Regions from separate parts of the Pantoea sp. XAF26B01_ASV70 genome, predicted to be linked through region 1. Evidence: predicted binding sites of a transcription regulator. Region 1 holds the regulator's gene; each other region holds the start of a gene.

Region 1 (6,906 bases):
AACTTCTGGCAGCCCACTGTGATTACTGAGGCGCACGAAGGGATGCAGCTCGCGCAGGAGGAGACCTTTGGTCCGGTGGCTGCCTGTTTCCGCTTTGATGATGAAGATGAGGTCATCCGTCGTGCTAACGATACACCGTTCGGCCTTGCCGCATACTTTTACACCCAGAATCTGCAGCGGGTGTTCCGTGTTTCAGCCGCGCTGGAAAGCGGCATGATCGGCATTAATGAATGTGCCGTATCAACCGAGCTGGCGCCGTTTGGTGGTGTGAAAGAGTCGGGGCTGGGCCGCGAAGGTTCGGTACTCGGCATGGAAGAGTATCTGGAGGTCAAAGCGCTGCACCTGGGCGGTTTGAGCTAGCGGACAGTAACGGGCGACGCAGGTCGCCCGCAGACGGAGCATGGGAGCCGTCAGCATGAAAATCGAGCGTTTTGATTTTAATGAAATTGTCGATCAGGCCCATTTCTTCCGCCAGTTCAGCGAGCGATTTGCGCTGGAGGAGCGCCGCATCTGCGATCTGGATGGATTATGGGATGTGGTGACAGGCGATCTGTTACCGCTGCCGCTGGAGATTGAGTTTGTTAATCTGGGCAGGGGACAGCGACGGCGTTATGGCGCGCTGATTCTGTTATTTGATGAAGCGGAAGAGGAGCTGGAAGGTCAGCTTCACTTTAACGTCAGATAAAACGTCAGATAAAAAAAGGCCCCGGCGAGCGGGGCCAAAGGGTTCGTCATACATCTGACGAGGAATTATTTATAAAGCTGTGCGGTGATGTGATAGTTATCGCCGGTGCGCGCCTCAATAACTTTATAGGCGCTGGCACCCTGTTCATCCGCTTTCTGAGAAAGCTCAGCGCGGTAATCCATTGGCGATCCCGCGGTTCCACTGATGGTCACGGTGCCCGCAGGCTGCAGGTTCTGCGTCTGATCGCCGGTGACCAGCTGTGCGGCTGATGCGCCGAACGCCATAACGGAAAGCAGACTGACTGTAGCGATGGTTGTTTTGATATTCATGATTATCTCCTCAATACATTCAACAACCTGCGGTTACTCGTAAAGGCGGGTCGTCGATATCTTCTGACGCCCTTCAGGCGTCATCACGGTTAATTATTTATAAAGCTCAGCGGTGACATGCCAGGTGTTATCCTGGTTGTTTTCGATGATGCGATAGTGGCTTGCGCCCTGGGCATCCGCTTTCTCTGACAGCACCTGACGGATATGCGTCTGGTCGCCATTTCGTCCACCAATGCTGATGGTCTGATTCATTGGCTGCAGACCCTGTGCCTGTTCATTGGACACCAGGCTGGCGGCGTTAGCACCCACTGAGAACAGGGATGCCAGACTCAGTGCAGCGATAGCTAATTTCATTTTCATGGTCAACTCTCCTGAAATTTCTGCTTCAGCTCTCCGGAGCGCAAAAGGGCGCGTCAGACAGAGAGCAGATGGCATTATCGGTTACGCCTTAGTTATACAGTGCGGCGGTAGCGTGATAGTTGCCGTTGTTGTATGCCTCAATCACGCGATAGGCTTTTGCGCCCTGCTGATCGGCTTTGTCGCTGAGTTTCTGTTTGATATCCATCGGTGAACCCGCCACGCCGCTGACACTGATGGTGCCGACAGCCTGCAGATTCTGTGCCTGTGACGCATCAATAGATTCTGCTGCCACAGCACCAAATGAGAGGGCGGAGAGAATGCTCAGGGTAGCAATAGTAGTTTTTACGTTCATAGATTTTTCCTCGTCGTCTATTTTTATCTTTTTATTTAGTGTGATTTGCATCACGAAAAGAAGTATAGAACTAATAACGTCAGAAATTAATACCCCGCTAATAATGTTTTTTTGTGATTCTTTATCCTTATGGCTACTTTTAATAACTTAACGTTATAAAAAAAGGGCAAAAAGTAACCTTTAAGCCACTTTTAATTGCAAAAACAGTGAGATAGATCACTTTAACTTTTAGTGCGAAAGTCGGGGGTGTATCGGGCTGGAGTTTGATCTGGATCCGGGCAATGGTGCCGGTTCAGTGATGTAAAGCAGTGTAAAATAGCGCATAAAGTGAAGCAGAGTTATCGATCTGACCAACAGCCGGGCGTGTAAAAGCAGGCTTATTACTTATCCAGAGCGGGTAACTGTCGTGGAACGGGGTGAGCAGAGAGAACGAACTGACGATCTGGCGCATGATGGCCGGTCGTCAGTCCGCGATCAGAGTTCCTGTTCAAACAGGGTGAGGATGGCACCGTGCAGCTGCTTAACGGTGAAGTCACGCGCGCGGGTAATAAAGATTGTGTCATCACCCGCGATGGTACCCAGAATCCCGTGCGACTTACCCAGTGAATCCAGCATACGTGCAATCAGCTGTGCTGCGCCGGGACTGGTATGAATCACCACCAGGGCATCGTTGTAGTCGATATCCAGTACCAGGTTTTTTAACGGGCTGGTGGTGGTCGGCACACCCAGCTCAGCGGGCAGGCAATAGACCATCTCCATCCTGGCATTCCGGGTGCGCACTGCGCCAAACTTGGTCAGCATTCGCGAGACTTTGGACTGATTGATATTTTCAAAGCCCTCGTCCTGAAGCGCCTGAACAATTTCGCCCTGGGAACTGAATTTTTCTTCTTTTAATAAGGCTTTGAAAGCCTTAACCAGATCGTCTTGTTTCGATGGGTTTCGCATAGGTTACCAATAAATAGAGAGAATAACCGCGCATCCGCCCGCGGCAGAGTGGTGATTATGCATTTATATGCATTTTTATGCAATCGTTCGATTGATGAGCAGCGTCCGGGCGGCTAGCGGGCGGCGATAATAGCAAATAAATCCGCTCAGACCAAAACACGCGTCACAGCCCCGGAAGGCGAAGGTTGCAAAGTTGTTATATTATTGGTGGTGTAGTAACAGAAAACGCACGTAGCCGTTCTCTGTCTGACGACGGCAAAGTTGTCGGTCATTCAGGTGCAATGATAAGTAACTTTTGAATCCGGAGATTAAGTGTGAAAACACGTAGAATTAACAACGGATATTTATCATCGCCTGAGCAGTTGATTAAGGTCTGACACAGATAGAATTTCGGCCCATCTCTGCCCCACCTTAATAAGGAGTTAAGAATGAAAGTTGCCGTTCTCGGTGCCGCTGGCGGCATAGGCCAGGCGCTCGCACTTCTGCTCAAAACCCAGCTTCCCGCAGGTTCAGAACTCTCGCTGTATGACATCGCGCCGGTTACGCCGGGTGTTGCCGTTGATCTCAGCCATATTCCTACCGCAGTGGCTATTCAGGGATTCAGTGGAGAAGACGCCACGCCTGCCTTACAGGGTGCCGATGTGGTACTGATTTCCGCGGGTGTCGCACGTAAGCCCGGTATGGATCGCGCCGACCTGTTTAACGTTAACGCAGGTATCGTCCGTAATCTGATCGAACAGGTTGCCACAACGGCACCTAAAGCGTTGATTGGTGTCATCACCAATCCGGTCAATACCACCGTGGCCATTGCGGCAGAAGTGCTGAAAAAGCACGGTGTTTACGACAAAAATCGGCTGTTCGGCGTGACCACGCTGGATATCATTCGCGCCAATACTTTTGTGGCTGCATTGAAAGGCAAGCAGCCTGACCAGGTGGAAGTCCCGGTCATTGGTGGCCACTCTGGCGTAACCATTCTGCCGCTGCTGTCGCAGGTTAAAGGCGTCAGCTTCAGCGATCAGGAAGTGGCTGATCTGACCAAACGCATCCAGAACGCCGGCACCGAAGTGGTGGAAGCCAAAGCGGGTGGCGGCTCGGCCACGCTGTCGATGGGCCAGGCAGCCGCACGTTTCGGTTTGTCACTGGTACGCGCGCTGAAGGGTGAAGCTAATGTGGTGGAGTGTGCTTACGTAGAAGGCGAGGGTGAACATGCGCGCTTCTTCTCCCAGCCGCTGCTGCTGGGTAAAAACGGTGTGGCTGAACGCAGGCCGATTGGTACCCTCAGCGCTTACGAACAGCAGGCGCTGTCAGGCATGCTGGATACGCTGAAGAAAGATATCGCCCAGGGCGAAGAGTTCGTTAAGCAGTAACTGACGGCTCAGACTTGCAATAACGCCCGGCTTTGCCGGGCGTTTTGCATTACAGTCCGCCAGACTTATAGGCGCGGGCAGCGGGTGTGCCGTTGCTGGCAGGCAGCTTCTTACCCAGGGTTTCCATACGCATCTGGAACGGCGGGAACGGCATCTCAATACCGTGCTGATCAAATCCGCTCAGAATCAACTGATGCAGTTCGTGACGCAGCGGCATACGGTGTCCCATCTCAGCAGCATGCACACGAAGTTCAAATAACTGAATGCCCTGCTGCAGATCGACCAGGAAGGCTTCCGGTTGCGGCGTGTCCAGGACATAGCTGCAGCGTTCAGCCGCCTGGATCAGAATGGTGGTCACCTGTTCACTGCTGACTTTCGCCGGAGCCGGAATGGTGAGCACCACGCGCGTCACGGAATCGGACAGCGACCAGTTAATAAACTGCTCAGTGATAAAGGCCTTGTTCGGCACGATGATCTCTTTGCGGTCCCAGTCGGTAATGGTGGTCGCGCGGGTATTAATTCGCGTGATACTGCCGGTCAGGTCGCGGATCGTCACGGTATCGCCGATACGAATCGGCTTTTCGAACAGGATAATCAGACCTGAGATAAAGTTGGCAAAAATCTCCTGCAAACCAAACCCCAGTCCCACACCCAGCGCGGCAACCAGCCACTGCAGCTTCGACCACTCAATACCAATCATTGAGAAACCAATCAGCCCGCCAATCAACAGCAGCAGATATTTGGTCAGTGTGGTGATGGCGTAACCCGTACCTGGCGTCAGATTAAGATGCTGCAACAGCGCCAGCTCAAGCAGCGCGGGCATATTGCGCACCAGCTGGGTGGTGATAATAAACACCAGAATGGCGATCAGCACTGACCCCAGGGTGATGGGCTGAATCGACTCTACGCCCTGTACTGAGGTACTGACGTCCCACAGCTGAATATTCTCCAGGAAGCCAAAGGCCGAATGGATTTCTGACCACAGCACAATCACGGAGACCAGGGCGATAAGCATCAGGATAGAGCGTACCAGCCGCAGCGACTGCGCACTGATCGCATCCAGGTCAATTACCGGCTCTTCAATTTCAATCGCATCAGTGTTCAGAGAGCCTTGCTCCTTCTCTTCTTCACTGCGCGCACGGTTAGCCAGCATATCGGCACGACGCTGACGGGCGCGATCAAAGCCAAGACGGCGACGCTGAATCAGCATCCAGCGCCGGATAATGTGATAGATAACCAGCAGCAGGAACCAGATGGCGACAGAGGTCTCCAGTCGCGCCAGCAGCGCCTGCGCGGTAGCCAGATAACCCACAGCGGAGGCGAGGGCAGCCATCAGCGGCATAGCGATCATCAGGTTCCACAGCATCCGATTCACCATGTTCTCGCCATTTCCCTCTTTATCGAGATAGAGCGGAATCCCGGAACGCTTCAGGCTCACGGTGACAATGCTGATTGCCCCGCAGATCAGGATGAAACAGAGACGGCCCAGCGATGAGGAGAACTGCCGATCTTCCAGATTACCAAAGGCGATCAGCAACATAATCAGCGGCACAATTAATCCGATGCTCAGCGAGTAGTAGCGCATGGCGCGCGCCACCCGATTTTGCGGCCAGCGGAAATGCACAATGAACAGGCCGTTAGGACGGGCAAAGGCAGCGCTGATCATAAACGCCCACAGCAGCGGCAGCGTGGCGGTAATGCCATCACCAATCGCTACGGCGATAGGGTAGGGCCAGGCGTTCTGCAGGCCATAACCCAGCGCACCCCATAACACCGGCAGCGGCAGCGCCACCAGGATCGACCAGAACAGGGTACGGATAGTCAGGCGGAAACGATCCTGAGTGACCTTGCCGACTTTGCTGGCGGAACGGTCAAGGAAAGCATTGAAGTGGCGACGCGAACTGATGCTGAAGCCGACCAGCAGCAACGCACCAATAATCGGCAGCACTGAGTTGCGGCTGGTAAACATCATCGCCATCGCTTTGCCGAGCTGACCCAGCGTATCCAGCGACAGCAGACGGGAAAGATCTTTGGCCAGATCCAGCGGATAACTCAAACCAATCGGGTTAACGTCGGCGGTCCAGAACAGATAGCGGTGCGTCGCCTCTTTGACTTCCGTCAGCGCATCCTGCAACTGCGTGTTGCCAACCTTGAGCTTAGTGATCTCCAGAATCAGCGTGTCACAGCCGGAGATCAGCGAATTGAGCAGTTCCCTCTGAGTGCGTAGCTGCGCATCAAGAATACGCTTCTGGTCTGCGGTGAAGGGCTGACCATCGGCCTGCCGTCCCTTGCGCAGCGCCTCCTGGCGCTCCAGCAGATCTTCATAATTGAGACGCTGCACGCGAAGCTGTGCCATCTCATTATCAATCTGCTGCGACTTGGGCATCTCCGGCAGACGCGCGACCTGCGCCCGTAGCGCTTCGCCCAGCAGATTAGAGGCACCCAGCCACTGCGACTGTTCACGCAGGGTAGAGAGCGCCTGACGGACCTGAATAATCTGGTTAGTGGCCAGTCGCTGCTGCGACGCCACCAGATCCATGCGCTGCGCCTGCTGATTCAGGGCAACCGAGAGTTCGCGGTTAACCCGAAACTGATCGCTGATCTCTGGCGGAAGATCGCCACTGTTTTCTGCCAGTTGCTCGGTGCGGGCCAGCGCGACTTCGGCTTCACGTTGCCGCTGATCGTTGAGCTGGTTGCGCAGCGCCTGAAGATAGTTATCGAGCTGAGTCGCTTTGCGCTGGTGGGCTTCAGCCCGCATCCGCGCCAGTTCCTGACGGTTGTTGGCAGAGAGCTGTGCCAGCTCAAGTTCATCGACCAGCGCTTTATTCGCGGCGCTTTCCGCCTGGCGAGCCGCCAGCTGCAGCTGCC
Region 2 (6,906 bases), 980 kb from region 1:
GGGCGCCCTCGTTAACAATAGATGTTAACAACGGAGATTAGCGACGAAGGGCAATCGCTTCGATTTCGATCTTCACATCTTTTGGCAGACGCGCCACTTCGACACAGGAACGCGCCGGGAAGTGAGCTTCATGCTCGGTGAAAAACGCCTCATAAGCCGCATTGACCGTGGCGAAGTCATTTAAGTCTTTCACGAACACCGTGGTCTTCACGATGTCGCCGACCTTCAGACCCGCTGCTTCAACAATCGCCTTCACATTTTCCAGTGACTGACGCGCCTGTGCGGCAACGTCATCCGCCACCTGGCCGGTCGCCGGATCCACCGGGATCTGGCCAGAGGTGATGATCATGCTGCCCAGATCGACACCCTGAACATAGGGGCCGATAGCGGCAGGGGCTTTTTCAGTACTGATTTCACGAGACATCATTGCTCCTTTGATTACGTCGTCAGGCGGCCATGCCGCCGGTGTTGCCCATTATAAGGTCGGGCAGGGCGATTACCAGTGACCCAGCACCACATGGCGGGCGAACTCTTTTTCGCAATATTTGCACTTAAGATGGACATCGTCGGCGCGCTGCTTCACGGCAAAGCTGGAGAAGACCGGCTCGCTGCGGCTGATGCAGTTGCTGTTCGGGCAGGTCAGCACCCGTTCAACGTGGTCCGGCAGCGTCGGGGCGATCTTCGCCACTACTTCATAATCGTCGATGCGGTTGACCGTGGCATGGGGCGCATAGACCGCCAGCTGATTGACCTGATCGTCAGTGAGAAAGGTGTTCTCAATCTTGATCAGATCTTTGCGGCCCATCTCGCCTGAGGGCAGATTCAGGCCAATAGTAATGCGCTGATCGGTTTCGGTCAGCCGGAACAGAGAGAGCAATTTAAAGCCGATCTGCGCCGGAATATGGTCGATGACCGTGCCGCGTTTGATCGCTTCGACCTGCAGTTTGTTGTCCTGCGTCATGGGGGTATCTCCTTACAGGGCGAGTTCGCTGTTTAAAACCAGTGCCAGCAGAGCCTGGCGCGCATAGATGCCGTTACCCGCCTGCTGGAAATACCAGGCATACGGGGTTTTATCGACATCGGTGGTGATTTCGTCGATGCGCGGCAGCGGGTGCAGTACCTTCATATTGTCGCGCGCTGTAGCGAGATCGGCAGCGCGCAGAATGAACTGCGCTTTGACGTTGGCATATTCTGACGGATCGAGCCGCTCTTTCTGCACCCGCGTCATGTAGAGGATATCGAGCTGCGGCATCACCTCTTCAAAGCTGTCGTGACGTGACCAGCTGATATTCTTCTCATCCAGCATGTCGGTGATATAGGCTGGCATCGCCAGCGCATCGGGCGCGATAAAGAAGAAGCGGTTGCCGTCAAACTTCGCCAGCGCCTGGGTCAGGGAGTGGACGGTGCGGCCATACTTCAGGTCGCCGACCATCGCCACATTCAGCTGATTAAGACGGCTCTGCGTCTCCTGAATGGTGAAGAGATCAAGCAGTGTCTGGGTCGGATGCTGGTTCGCGCCGTCACCGGCGTTGAGAATCGGGATGCCGCCGGAGAACTCGGTCGCCAGCCGCGCCGCGCCTTCCTGCGGGTGACGCATCACGATCGCATCGACGTAGGTGCTGATCACTGAAATGGTGTCGGCCAGGGTTTCGCCTTTTTTGCCCAGCGACGTATTACTGCCGTCAGCAAAGCCCACCGCTGACGCGCCGAGGCGATGAATGGCGGTTTCAAACGACAGGCGGGTACGGGTAGACGCCTCAAAGAAGCAGCTGGCGATAACCTTGTGCTTCAGCAGTTCCGGCTGCGGGTGGGCTTTCAGCTTTGCGGCGGTGTGCAACGCCAGTTCCAGCTCTTCACGACTGAGGTCGTTAATTGAAATAATGTGTTTGCGATATAGCGGGTTAGCCATAGCTTTCTCCTCTGCGCGGCCGGATTGCGGACAAAAAAAAGCCCCTGCTTAAGGGGCTTTTTTAAGATCGGGTCGATGACCGAAAGAAACAGTAGCACCGCCTGCGGTCAGGCGTGATTGAGCGTCAAGTTGTCCGCTGTGCTGTAGCATATTTCCTCCGGCAAATTGGGCCGCATTATACCCGTTCGCGGTGGGTCAGCAAGAGGAAAACGTTTGCGCCTGCCTGGCCGATCGGAGGCCGGGCCAGATCAGACGGTGAATCGCCCGCTATGAGCGGGCGCGACTCAGCGTCCTCAGCTGCGCGGTGCTGGTCGATCAGCGCTGGCCCAGCGTGGCCACCATTACCGCTTTAATCGTGTGCATCCGGTTCTCAGCCTGGTCGAACACAATGCTGTGTGGTGACTCAAACACCTCGTTGCTCACTTCCATGCCGTTGGGCAGATCGTACTGTTCCGCCATCTGCTGGCCCAGCGTGGTCTGATCGTCGTGGAAGGCGGGCAGACAGTGCAGAAATTTAACCTGCGGGTTGCCGGTCAGATCGAGCATCGCCCGGTTCACCTGATAGTCACGCAGCAGCGCGATACGCTCGGCCCACACCGCTTTGGCTTCGCCCATCGACACCCAGACATCGGTGTAGATAAAGTCAGCGCCTTTCACGCCGTCGGCAATATGTTCGGTGAGGGTGATTTTCCCGCCGGTCTGCTGCGCGGCTTCACGGCACTGCGCCACCAGTTGCTCCTCTGGCCAGCAGCTTTTCGGTGCCACCAGACGCAGATCCAGCCCCACCTGTGCGGCGGCTTCCAGCATGGTGTTGCCCATGTTGTTGCGCGCATCACCCACATAAACCAGCGTCATCTCGCTGAGTTTTTTGCCCGGCAGATGCTCCTGCATGGTCAGCAGGTCGGCCAGCAGCTGGGTCGGATGAAACTCGGTGGTCAGGCCGTTCCACACCGGCACACCGGCATGTTCCGCCAGTGTTTCCACCAGTTCCTGTCCGTAACCGCGATACTGAATGCCATCGTACATCCGGCCCAGCACCCGCGCGGTGTCGCGCATCGACTCTTTATGGCCGATCTGGCTGCCACTCGGGCCAAGATAGGTGACGTTTGCACCCTGATCGTAAGCGGCAACTTCGAAAGAGCATCGGGTACGGGTCGAGTCTTTTTCGAAGATGAGCGCGATGTTTTTACCTTTCAGATGCTGCACTTCCTGGGCGCTTTTTTTCGCCCGTTTCAATTCAGCGGAAAGGGTAAGCAGGTGATCAATTTCGGCGGGAGTAAAATCCAGAAGCCTGAGGAAATGGCGCTGATACAGCTGACTCATACAACACTCCGGTAATCATTAAAGTGAATTAAAATTCAATCTAACCGTATGAATATGCATTTTCAAGTGCGGGGCTAATAAACTTTTCGTTTTGTGTAGTGGCGCGACGGGCAGTATGGGAAAATAATTGATTATTGCCGAACTCAGAGAGGATATCGTCATGGCATATGAAGCATTACTGGAAGAGCAGCAGGAAGAGACGCGGCAGATTATTGAAGAGCTGCTGGAGGATGGCAGCGATCCTGATGCGCTCTATACCATCGAGCACCATCTCTCATGCAATAATTTTGATTCGCTGGAAAAAGCGGCCGTTGATGCGTTCAAGCTGGGTTATGAAGTGACCGAGCCGGAAGAGCTGGAGCTGGAAGATGGCACCACCGTGATGTGCGTCGACATCATCAGCGAATCCGCCCTGAAGCCTGAACTGATCGATGTGCAGGTTGAGCAGCTGGTGAACCTGATTGGTAAGTACAACGTCGATTACGACGGCTGGGGTACCTATTTTGAAGATCCCGATGCCGAAGATGAAGATGACGACGCCATCGAAGATGAAGATGATGATGGTATTCGCCACTAAGTAGCCGGGGCGGAGAGTTCTCCGCCTGTCACCCCTGCCACCTGTTTTAACATCATGAACTACGCACCCTTACTTGAACCGATCTATCAGTTTCTGCACTGCCGCACGCCACAGGCCTGGATTGATGAGGCGCGCAAGCCGGAAAATCTGACCCTGCTGTTAACCGACCATCTGGTGTGCGAGCTCAAAGCCGCACAGACCGCGGTGTGGTTGATCCGCAAATATGTTGCCGACAAACCCAGCGGCGACGCCATTCTGGCGTGGCTGAAACCCTATGAAGATTTTATCTTCCGCGAAGATGGCGACAGCGACTTTATCAACGCCCATAAGAACCTGACAAAACGTATCATCGTGCGCAATGCGCTGCCGTGGGCGGATGAGCTGGTGGAGAAGATGGTGCTGCTGATTAAAGAGGAGCTGCATCACTTCTATCAGGTGTGGGAAATTATGCAGTCGCGCGGGCTGGTCTATCAGAAGATCACTTCCAGCCGCTATGCCAAATCGCTGCTGCGCGAAGTCACCACCCATGAACCGGAAACGCTGGTGGATAAGCTGATATGCGGCGCTTACATCGAGGCGCGCTCCTGCGAACGTTTCGCCAGTCTGGCACCTTATCTTGATGACGAACTGGCGAAGTTCTATCTGTCGCTGTTGCGCTCAGAGGCGCGGCATTATCAGGACTATTTAACCCTGGCGGCGCAGATTGCCACCAGAGATATCACGCCGCGGGTGCAGGTGATTGGGGCAACAGAAGGGCGGTTAATTAGCGAACCCGACAACGAATTACGCTTTCACAGCGGCGTACCGGCGTTCTGATTAGAGTAAACGGCGCTCTTACGATGGCCGTTTATTTTTTATATTGAACCGGGTTGATTTTATTAATAATAAAAAGATAAGTATTAACTGTTAATCTAATATGAACGCGTTACCTCCGAAAAATATAATTTGAGTGACCCCTCACAAAATATTTTATCTCTTCTGTTTTTTCTTTGCGGAATAACTATAGTGCTCTTGCCGGATTAGGATTGTTATTTTTCAAGCAAAACCTGATTCATAACGCCTCTTTGCCAGAGAGGGTTGTGAATCAGGTTTTTTTTGCACCGGCTATAGCCGGGGAAAAGAATCAGCGACTTTTTTTTGGCGTCCAGTTTTGCTAATAAGCATTTAATGGAAGGAGTCATTAACATGAGGGGAAAGCGCGGTATTCCGTTATTTATTTTACTGTTTTTGCAGCCACCTGGCGCATGGGCTGACTTTTCCGACGCATTATCGTTCTCTGACACTGCTTTCCTGCGTGATTCGCAACTCGATCTCAGACTGCGTAATCACTGGAAGTATCTCAAGGAAAATGAAGCGCAGCCTACCGCTGTTCATAATGCCTGGGGACAGGCGTCAAGCCTGAATTTTCGTTCCGGCTATCAGTGGGACTGGCTGGGTTTCGATGCAACTTATACCCGAGCGATCAGGCTGGGAGCCAGCGACTACTTTGCCACGCGCGGCCTGCTTTACGACAGCGGCGGTCATCAGCAAAAAGCTGACGCGCAGGGCTTCAGCAAGTTTGGTGAACGCTATCTGAAAGTGAAGCTGGGGGACGCGAATGCGGGATTTAAAGGAAAAGTGGGCTGGCAGGAGTTTAAAAACATCGGCGTGCTGACCACCACGGACCGCTTGTCACGCAACAGTTACTCAGGCTATAGCGGCGCGCTGAACGTGCAGAAGATACGGCTGGATTTGGCTTACGTGACCAAAACGCTTCGCCACGACTCGCCGGAGAGTCTTGCCCTGCAAACCCAGGACCGACGAAAAATTAATGCGATCTATACCGGCGCACTGAGCTATACCGGTGATCGCGGACGTCTCGCCTACGCATTTGGCGAAGCGGAAGCCTACCAGCGGCGTCATGTTATCGAAGCGAATTACTCGCTCTCGCCGGACTGGCGCTTGTCCTCTCAAATTTATGGCAGTCAGGGGCTGGAAAATTATAAAAGCATGGCGGCCAGCAAAAGATCGTTCGATAACCACGCGTGGCACTATGTCGGTGAAGCAGACTGGATTAACGACAGATGGACACAGAAATTCGCTGCCGCCTGGACTTCGGCGCCCAAACATAATGCGGTGGGATATTATGTGCGCCCGCTGACAAAAAATACCCGTGGGCGTTTCAACGCCCTGACCTCTGCCGGAAAAGATTATACCCGTGATAAAGAACTGGCGCTGGTGTCGCAGACGGAATTTGAAATTTCAAAAGGCATTTTTAGCGGATTTCAGATTAACTATGGACAGTTTAATTATCGTAATACGCGTATACGTTCGGGGGAAGTCGCGCTCATAAACCGCTTCATCGAACCCCATCCGGTCCTGAAGGATTTATCGGTCTTTACGCTATTCGGTTATGGCTGGTCATACAAGAATAATAAAGAAACTCCGGTTTTTAATGCGCAAGGGAAATATATGCGTTCTCCCAGCCTTTCTGCAGAGATCGCGGTTGAATATAAATTAAATCTGTTCAGATAAGGAAAATACGATGAAAAGAATTTTTAAAGCGTTGCTGATTCTTATTGTGGTTGGGGCTGTCGCAGGCGAAGCCCTTGCCGCCGATGTCACTCTCTACGTTACGCGGCATGGTAAAACGATGTTCAACACGGTGCATCGCGCGCAGGGATGGGCAGATACTCCGCTAACGCCAGCGGGGGTAGAGGTGGCGCAAAAGCTGGGACGCGGTCTGCAGACGATCCCGTTTATCGCCGTCTGGTCCAGCGATGCTGGCAGAGCGAGAGAAACCGCGCAGCTTGTGATGCAGGCATGGAAAACGCCGCTGCCGCTGAACGAACGCCGGGAATTGCGGGAAGTGGGCTTTGGCCTGTATGAGGGCGATCTGAATAATAATATGTTGAACGATGCCGCCCATCAGTTGGGATTTGCATCCGATACGGCGCTAATGGAGGCCTATGGCAAAGGCAAGGTTCATGTCGACAGGATCATAGACGCTATCCGGCAGGCGGAAGCGTCAGGCACGCCGGCACTGAGAGGCATTAAATCAGCAGGCATGGCCGAAAGCTATCAGCAGGTTGCGAAGCGAATGGTCGATAGCCTGACT
Region 3 (6,906 bases), 320 kb from region 1:
GTTCAGCTCACGCAGGAAAGCGGGTACGCCTTCCCACAGGCTGTTTTCCACCACGGCAAAGCCCCATTTGGCTTCGTCGATAGGGGTCGGACGATATTTGCGGATCTCATCGGTGTGCCACGCCTGTGCCACCAGCTGACGCAGACGGCGCATAATCTGGTTGCGTTCGTAGTCGGAGACGTCGCTGTGATCGAGCTGTTTCAGGCAGCTGTTAACTTCGACCAGCTTGTGAATCAGCGTACGGCGGGTGATTTCAGTCGGGTGAGCCGTCAGCACCAGTTCCAGCGACAGCGACTCAATGGCCGCAAGGATGTCGCTTTCGCTGATATCTTTCTGCTGCTTCAGGGTATCAAAGGTCTTTTTCAGCAGTTCGGGATGGTTCTCACCCTCGCCACTTTGCGAGATGGTCTGATACTGCTCAGCCACGTTGGTGAGGTTCAGAAACTGGCTAAAAGCGCGTGCAACCGGCAGAAGCTCCTCGTTGGAGAGGTTCTGCAGCGTATTGAGCAGTTCTTTACGATGAGTGTCATTTCCTGCACGGGATGACTTGGAGAGCTTACGGATGGTTTCCACCTGGTCGAGGATGTTCTCTCCCAGTGCATCCTTAATCGTATCCCCGAGCAGTTTGCCGAGCATACTGACATTACTTCGCATTGCGGAATATTGTTCGTTCATTGGACCCTGACACCCTTATCGTCTTGAAAAACTTCTACACCCGACCTTTCAGGCAGCAGAAAAATCAGCAACGCCATGTTCCCCCTAATCTACAGGGAACCGGCTCCGTTGCCGCCTGTCCACATTCTGAAACGCTCTGGATAATCACCCGGTGGGCATAACATCGTCTTTTATCTAGCCACGTAATGTTGCGTTCGTCAAATGCGTTAAAGTGCGCTGAAGGTGTGGCTAAATAACGGAAATTCGTAGAATTTATCGGGAACAAAGCGGGATAAGTTATTCTTATTGCTAAATCCCGCAGAATGAAGGGGCATTTTACTGTTAATGCAGTGAAATGCCCCATTTGCTGTTAATCAGTGGCAAAAATGCTGCACAACCTGAGTGATAAGCGCCCTTGTCGGCTTAATAAATGCAGTATCAATAAATTCGTCTGGCTGATGTGCCTGCTCAATCGACCCCGGGCCCAGTACCAGCGTTGGGCAGAGCTGCTGAATAAAAGGCGCTTCGGTGCAGTAGTTCACCACCTCAGTGGGTATACCCAGCAATTTCTCGACCACACTAACCAGTTCATGATCTGCCGGACACTCGTAGCCAGGAATCGGCGGATGCAACTCGGCAACCGTGACACGGCCCGGCCAGCGCGCACTGACCGGTGCCAGCGCCTCGTTCAATAGCCCATCGAGATCGTTCAGCGACAGGCCCGGCAGCGGACGGATATCCATATGCAGTTCACAGCAGGCACAGATACGGTTAGCGGCGTCACCGCCATGAATATGGCCGAAGTTCATGGTGGGATAGGGGATGGCAAAGCCGTCATGGTGATAACGCTGCTGCAGCGTATTGCGCAGTTGCATCAGATGGGTGATCGACTCATGCATCAGTTCAATGGCGTTAACGCCTCGCGCGGGATCGCTGGAATGGCCCGATTTCCCCTCAATACGGATCACATTCGACAGGTGACCTTTGTGCGCACGCACCGGTTTAAGCGAGGTTGGTTCACCGATGATGGCGCAGTCAGGACGCAGCTGCGTCGACTCAGAAAAATATTTGGCGCCAGCCATGGTGGTCTCTTCATCGGCCGTAGCGAGGATATAGAGCGGCTTGCTCAGCGTGCTGACATCCACATCGCGCAGTGTATCGAGAATAAAGGCGAAGAAGCCTTTCATGTCTGCCGTGCCCAGGCCATAGAGCTTATTGTCGTGCTCGGTCAGGGTAAAGGGATCGCGTGTCCAGCGGCCATCGTCAAAAGGAACGGTATCGGTATGACCTGCTAGCAGCAGGCCGCCCGCACCGCTTCCGGTACGCGCCAGCATATTAAATTTATTGCGGGTGCCGGGCACCGGCTGCACTTCAACGCTGAAGCCGAGGTCGCGGAACCAGCCGGCCAGCAAATTGATTAAAGTTTCATTACTCTGATCCAGTGCGGCATCGGTTGCGCTGATCGACGGTGTGGCGATTAACTGGCGGTACAGTTCAATAAAAGGCGGTAATTTTGTCTTCACTGTTGGCGGTCCTTGGGTTAGGATGTATCCATATTCATGCAGTAATAGTGAATAAAAATACATTAACGTCCTCTGCAAGGGAACCTTAAATCACTGCAGATGACAGGGCGGGTAACGGGGCAAGGCCGCGACCCGGAACGTGCGACTGTAAAAAGGGTTACAGCCTGATGTTGAATACGCTGATCGTTGGTGCCAGTGGTTATGCTGGTACAGAGCTTGCCACCTTCCTGAATCGCCATCCACATATCAACATAACCGCTTTGGCGGTTTCGGCGCAAAGCCCTGATGCCGGCAAGCGCCTCTCCGATCTCCATCCGCAGCTGAAAGGTGTGGTGGATTTGCCGCTGCAGCCGCTGAGCAGCGCGGCCGAGTGGGCAGACAAGGTGGATGTGGTGTTCCTGGCGACGGCCCACGAAGTCAGCCACGATCTGGCGCCGGAATTTCTCAAGGCTGGCTGTGTGGTGTTCGACCTGTCGGGTGCGTTCCGCGTGAATGACGCTGATTTTTATACCCGCTTTTATGGCTTCACCCATCAGCATGGCGACTGGCTGGACAAAGCCGTTTACGGCCTTGCCGAATATCAGCATGAGAAAATCCAGCAGGCGCAGCTGGTGGCTGTGCCAGGTTGCTATCCGACCGCTGCGCAGCTGGCGCTGAAGCCCCTTGTGGATGCCGGACTGTTAAACGAGGCGCAGTGGCCGGTAATCAACGCCACCAGCGGCGTGAGCGGTGCCGGACGTAAAGCCAATGTCGGCACCAGCTTCTGCGAAGTGAGCCTGCAGCCTTACGGCCTGTTCAATCATCGTCATCACCCGGAAATCGTCGCGCACCTTGGTACGCCGGTGATCTTCACTCCGCATCTGGGTAACTTCCCGCGCGGTATCCTGGCGACGATTACCTGCCGTCTGAAAGCAGGTGTCAGCCGTGAAGATATCGCCGCAGTTTTCCATCGCGCCTATGACAACAAGCCACTGGTGCGGCTCTACGAGCAGGGCGTACCGGCGCTGAAAGCCGTTGTGGGTCTGCCTTACTGCGATATCGGTTTTGAAGTGCAGGGCGAGCATCTGATTGTCGTGGCAGCCGAAGATAATCTGCTGAAAGGCGCGGCATCGCAGGCGGTACAGTGCCTGAACATCCGGTTCGGCTTCCCTGAAACGCAGTCACTGATTTAACGGACAAATATACCATGACCAATCCATTGATTATCAAGCTGGGCGGTGTGTTGTTAGACAGCGAAGAAGCGCTGGCCCGCCTGTTTGAAGCGCTGCTGACCTACCGCAGCGCCCATCAGCGTCCGCTGATTATTGTCCACGGCGGCGGTTGCCTGGTGGATGAACTGATGAAAAAGCTGGCGCTGCCGGTGAAGAAGAAAAATGGCCTGCGTGTCACGCCAGCCGATCAGATCGACATTATTACCGGTGCGCTGGCGGGAACCGCGAATAAAACGCTGCTGGCCTGGGCAAAAAAATCGGGCATCAACGCGGTAGGCCTCTGCCTGGGCGATGCGGGCATCGTGAATGTCACACCGTTTGATGAAGAACTCGGCCACGTTGGCCACGCAATGCCGGGCGATCCGGCATTGCTGAACATCCTGCTGGCGGCCGGCTATATGCCGGTGGTGAGCTCAATTGGTATAACTGACAGCGGCGACCTGATGAACGTCAACGCTGACCAGGCGGCGACCGCACTGGCCTCGACGCTGGGCGCTGATCTGGTCCTGTTGTCAGACGTCAGTGGTATTCTCGACGGCAAAGGTCAGCGCATCGAAGAGATGACCGCCGACAAAGCTGAGCAGCTGATTACCCAGGGCATTATTACCGACGGCATGATTGTGAAAGTGCACGCTGCGCTTGATGCAGCGCGTACCCTGGGCCGCCCGGTGGATATTGCCAGCTGGCGTCACGCTGAGCGGCTGCCTGACCTGTTTAACGGCGTGTCGATTGGCACCCGGATTCTCGCTTAACGACTCTGATTCAAGGATTACGAAATGCAAACGCAAAACATCAAAAAAATCGTTCTGGCTTACTCCGGTGGTCTTGATACTTCGGCCATCATTCCATGGCTGAAAGAGAACTACGGCGGCTGTGAAGTCGTCGCTTTTGTCGCAGATATCGGTCAGGAGCGCGGCGATCTGGAAGGTGTAGAGAAGAAAGCCCTGCAGTCCGGCGCATCTGAATGCCACGTGGTTGACCTGCGTGAAGAGTTCATCAGCGACTATGTCTATCCGGTGCTGCAGACTGGCGCCCTCTATGAAGGCACTTATCTGCTGGGCACTTCAATGGCACGTCCTATCATCGCTAAAGCACAGGTTGAGCTGGCGCTGAAAGTGGGTGCGGATGCGCTGTGTCACGGCGCTACCGGTAAAGGGAATGACCAGGTGCGTTTCGAAACCACCTACACCGCGCTGGCACCGCAGCTGAAAGTGGTGGCACCGTGGCGTGAATGGAACCTGCGTTCACGTGAAGCGCTGCTGGACTACCTGAAAGAGCGCAACATTCCGACCACCGCGTCACTGGAGAAAATCTACAGCCGCGACGAAAACGCCTGGCACATCTCTACCGAAGGTGGCGTGCTGGAAAGCCCGGCCAATGCACCGAATAAAGATTGCTGGGTCTGGACTGTCGATCCGCTTGAAGCGCCTGACCAGCCTGAAGAAGTGACTGTAACCGTTGAAAAAGGTCGGGTCGTGGCGGTTAACGGCGAAAAACTGAGTCCGTTCCAGTGCCTGGAAAAACTTAACGTGCTGGGCGCAAAACATGGCGTCGGCCGTATTGATATCGTTGAAAACCGTCTGGTAGGGATTAAATCCCGCGGCTGCTACGAAACCCCTGGCGGCACCATCATGGTCAATGCGCTGCGTGCGGTTGAGCAGCTGGTGCTGGATCGCGATAGCTTCAAATGGCGTGAGCAGCTCGGCCACGAGATGTCCTATGTGGTTTATGACGGCCGCTGGTTCGCCCCGCTGCGTAAGTCGATTCAGGCCGCTGCCGAATCGCTGGCGGAAGAGGTTAACGGTGAAGTGGTGCTGCAGCTCTACAAAGGCCAGGCGACAGCCACCCAGAAGCGTTCCGCGAACAGCCTCTACTCGGAAGAGTTCGCCACCTTCGGTGAAGATGAAGTGTACGATCACCGTCATGCGGGCGGCTTTATCCGTCTGTTCTCGCTCTCTTCGCGTATCCGCGCCCTGAACGAGCAGAAGAAGTAATTTTCAGGCGAGGTGCGCCTCGCCTCACAGTTTCATTTCAGGGGCGGCATTTATGCCGCCCCTTGTTTAACGATTCAGAGGAGTTTTCACATGGCACTTTGGGGTGGACGGTTTACTCAGGCAGCAGATCAACGTTTTAAACAGTTCAATGACTCGCTGCGCTTCGATTACCGCCTGGCAGAGCAGGACATCATTGGCTCTGTTGCCTGGTCCAAAGCGCTGGTGACGGTAAATGTCCTGACTCAGGATGAGCAGCAGCAGCTGGAAGCGGCCCTGAATACGTTACTGGATGAAGTCCGTGAGGATCCTGAGCAGATTCTGCAGAGCGACGCCGAAGATATCCACAGCTGGGTTGAAGGCCAGCTGATCGACAAGGTGGGCGCGCTGGGCAAAAAACTGCACACCGGACGTAGCCGTAACGATCAGGTCGCGACCGATCTCAAGCTGTGGTGCAAGGTGCAGATTGAGGCGCTGCTGGGTGCCACCCGTGATCTGCAGCAGGCGCTGGTGGTCACCGCTGAAGCCAATCAGGATGCGGTGATGCCGGGCTACACGCATCTGCAGCGTGCGCAGCCGGTGACGTTTGCGCACTGGTGCCTGGCCTACGTTGAAATGCTGGCGCGTGACGAGAGCCGTCTGCAGGATACGCTGAAGCGGCTCGATGTCAGCCCGCTGGGCTGTGGCGCACTGGCCGGTACCGCGTATGAGATCGATCGTCAGCAGCTGGCAGGCTGGCTGGGCTTTGCTTCTGCCACGCGCAACAGTCTGGATACCGTATCAGACCGCGATCACGTGCTGGAGCTGCTTTCTGACGCTGCCATCGGCATGGTGCATCTGTCGCGCTTCGCCGAAGATATGATCTTCTTCAACACCGGTGAAGCGGGCTTTATCGAACTGTCAGATAAAGTGACCTCCGGCTCATCGCTGATGCCGCAGAAGAAAAACCCGGATGCGCTGGAGCTGATTCGCGGCAAGTGTGGCCGGGTGCAGGGCGCGCTGACCGGCATGATGATGACGCTGAAAGGTCTGCCGCTGGCGTACAACAAAGATATGCAGGAAGACAAAGAGGGGCTGTTTGACGCGCTCGACACCTGGCTCGACTGTCTGCACATGTCAGTTCTGGTGCTGGATGGCCTGCAGGTTAAACGCCCGCGCTGCCAGGAAGCGGCTGAACAGGGTTACGCAAACTCCACTGAACTGGCTGACTATCTGGTCGCCAAAGGCGTGCCGTTCCGTGAAGCGCACCATATCGTCGGGGAAGTGGTGGTGGCCGCCATCGGGCAGGGCGTGGCGCTGGAAGCGCTGTCGCTGGCACAGCTGCAGCAGTTCAGTGCGGTGATTGGCGAGGATGTCTATCCGATTCTGGCGCTGCAATCCTGTCTGGATAAGCGTAATGCGCAGGGCGGCGTCTCGCCACAGCAGGTTGCGCGTGCCATCGGTGACGCAAAGCAGCGTCTGGCGTAATTAACAGGTAAAAAAAAGCGGGCACATTAAATGCCCGCCAACCTCTAGCTTCAGAATTAC

The links. Region 1 encodes ArgR, which controls arginine synthesis, uptake and breakdown. Its sites were predicted from a motif close to ANTGAATAAAAATACANT; they were not measured.
Region 2: a site for ArgR is predicted at 3,255-3,272, ahead of argF (ornithine carbamoyltransferase). Genes of this name have one in related genera too.
Region 3: a site for ArgR is predicted at 2,224-2,241, ahead of argC (N-acetyl-gamma-glutamyl-phosphate reductase). Genes of this name have one in related genera too.

What each region holds. Positions count from the first base shown of each region.
Region 1 is NZ_CM137251.1:506,794-513,699, forward strand. It holds gene ACX8ZY_RS02450 (NAD-dependent succinate-semialdehyde dehydrogenase) at 1-360, shown strand, start outside; gene ACX8ZY_RS02455 (barstar family protein) at 416-685, shown strand; gene yhcN (peroxide/acid stress response protein YhcN) at 751-1,014, opposite strand; gene ACX8ZY_RS02465 (YdgH/BhsA/McbA-like domain containing protein) at 1,108-1,374, opposite strand; gene yhcN (peroxide/acid stress response protein YhcN) at 1,463-1,726, opposite strand; gene argR (transcriptional regulator ArgR) at 2,201-2,671, opposite strand; gene mdh (malate dehydrogenase) at 3,100-4,038, shown strand; gene mscM (miniconductance mechanosensitive channel MscM) at 4,088-6,906, opposite strand, start outside.
Region 2 is NZ_CM137251.1:3,676,222-3,683,127, reverse strand. It holds gene ridA (2-iminobutanoate/2-iminopropanoate deaminase) at 38-424, opposite strand; gene pyrI (aspartate carbamoyltransferase regulatory subunit) at 497-961, opposite strand; gene pyrB (aspartate carbamoyltransferase) at 974-1,909, opposite strand; gene argF (ornithine carbamoyltransferase) at 2,225-3,232, opposite strand; gene rraB (ribonuclease E inhibitor RraB) at 3,393-3,809, shown strand; gene miaE (tRNA isopentenyl-2-thiomethyl-A-37 hydroxylase MiaE) at 3,864-4,625, shown strand; gene ACX8ZY_RS17425 (hypothetical protein) at 4,995-6,323, shown strand; gene ACX8ZY_RS17420 (histidine phosphatase family protein) at 6,334-6,906, shown strand, end outside.
Region 3 is NZ_CM137251.1:182,692-189,597, forward strand. It holds gene ppc (phosphoenolpyruvate carboxylase) at 1-675, opposite strand, end outside; gene argE (acetylornithine deacetylase) at 1,029-2,177, opposite strand; gene argC (N-acetyl-gamma-glutamyl-phosphate reductase) at 2,345-3,349, shown strand; gene argB (acetylglutamate kinase) at 3,364-4,140, shown strand; gene ACX8ZY_RS00875 (argininosuccinate synthase) at 4,165-5,382, shown strand; gene argH (argininosuccinate lyase) at 5,473-6,846, shown strand.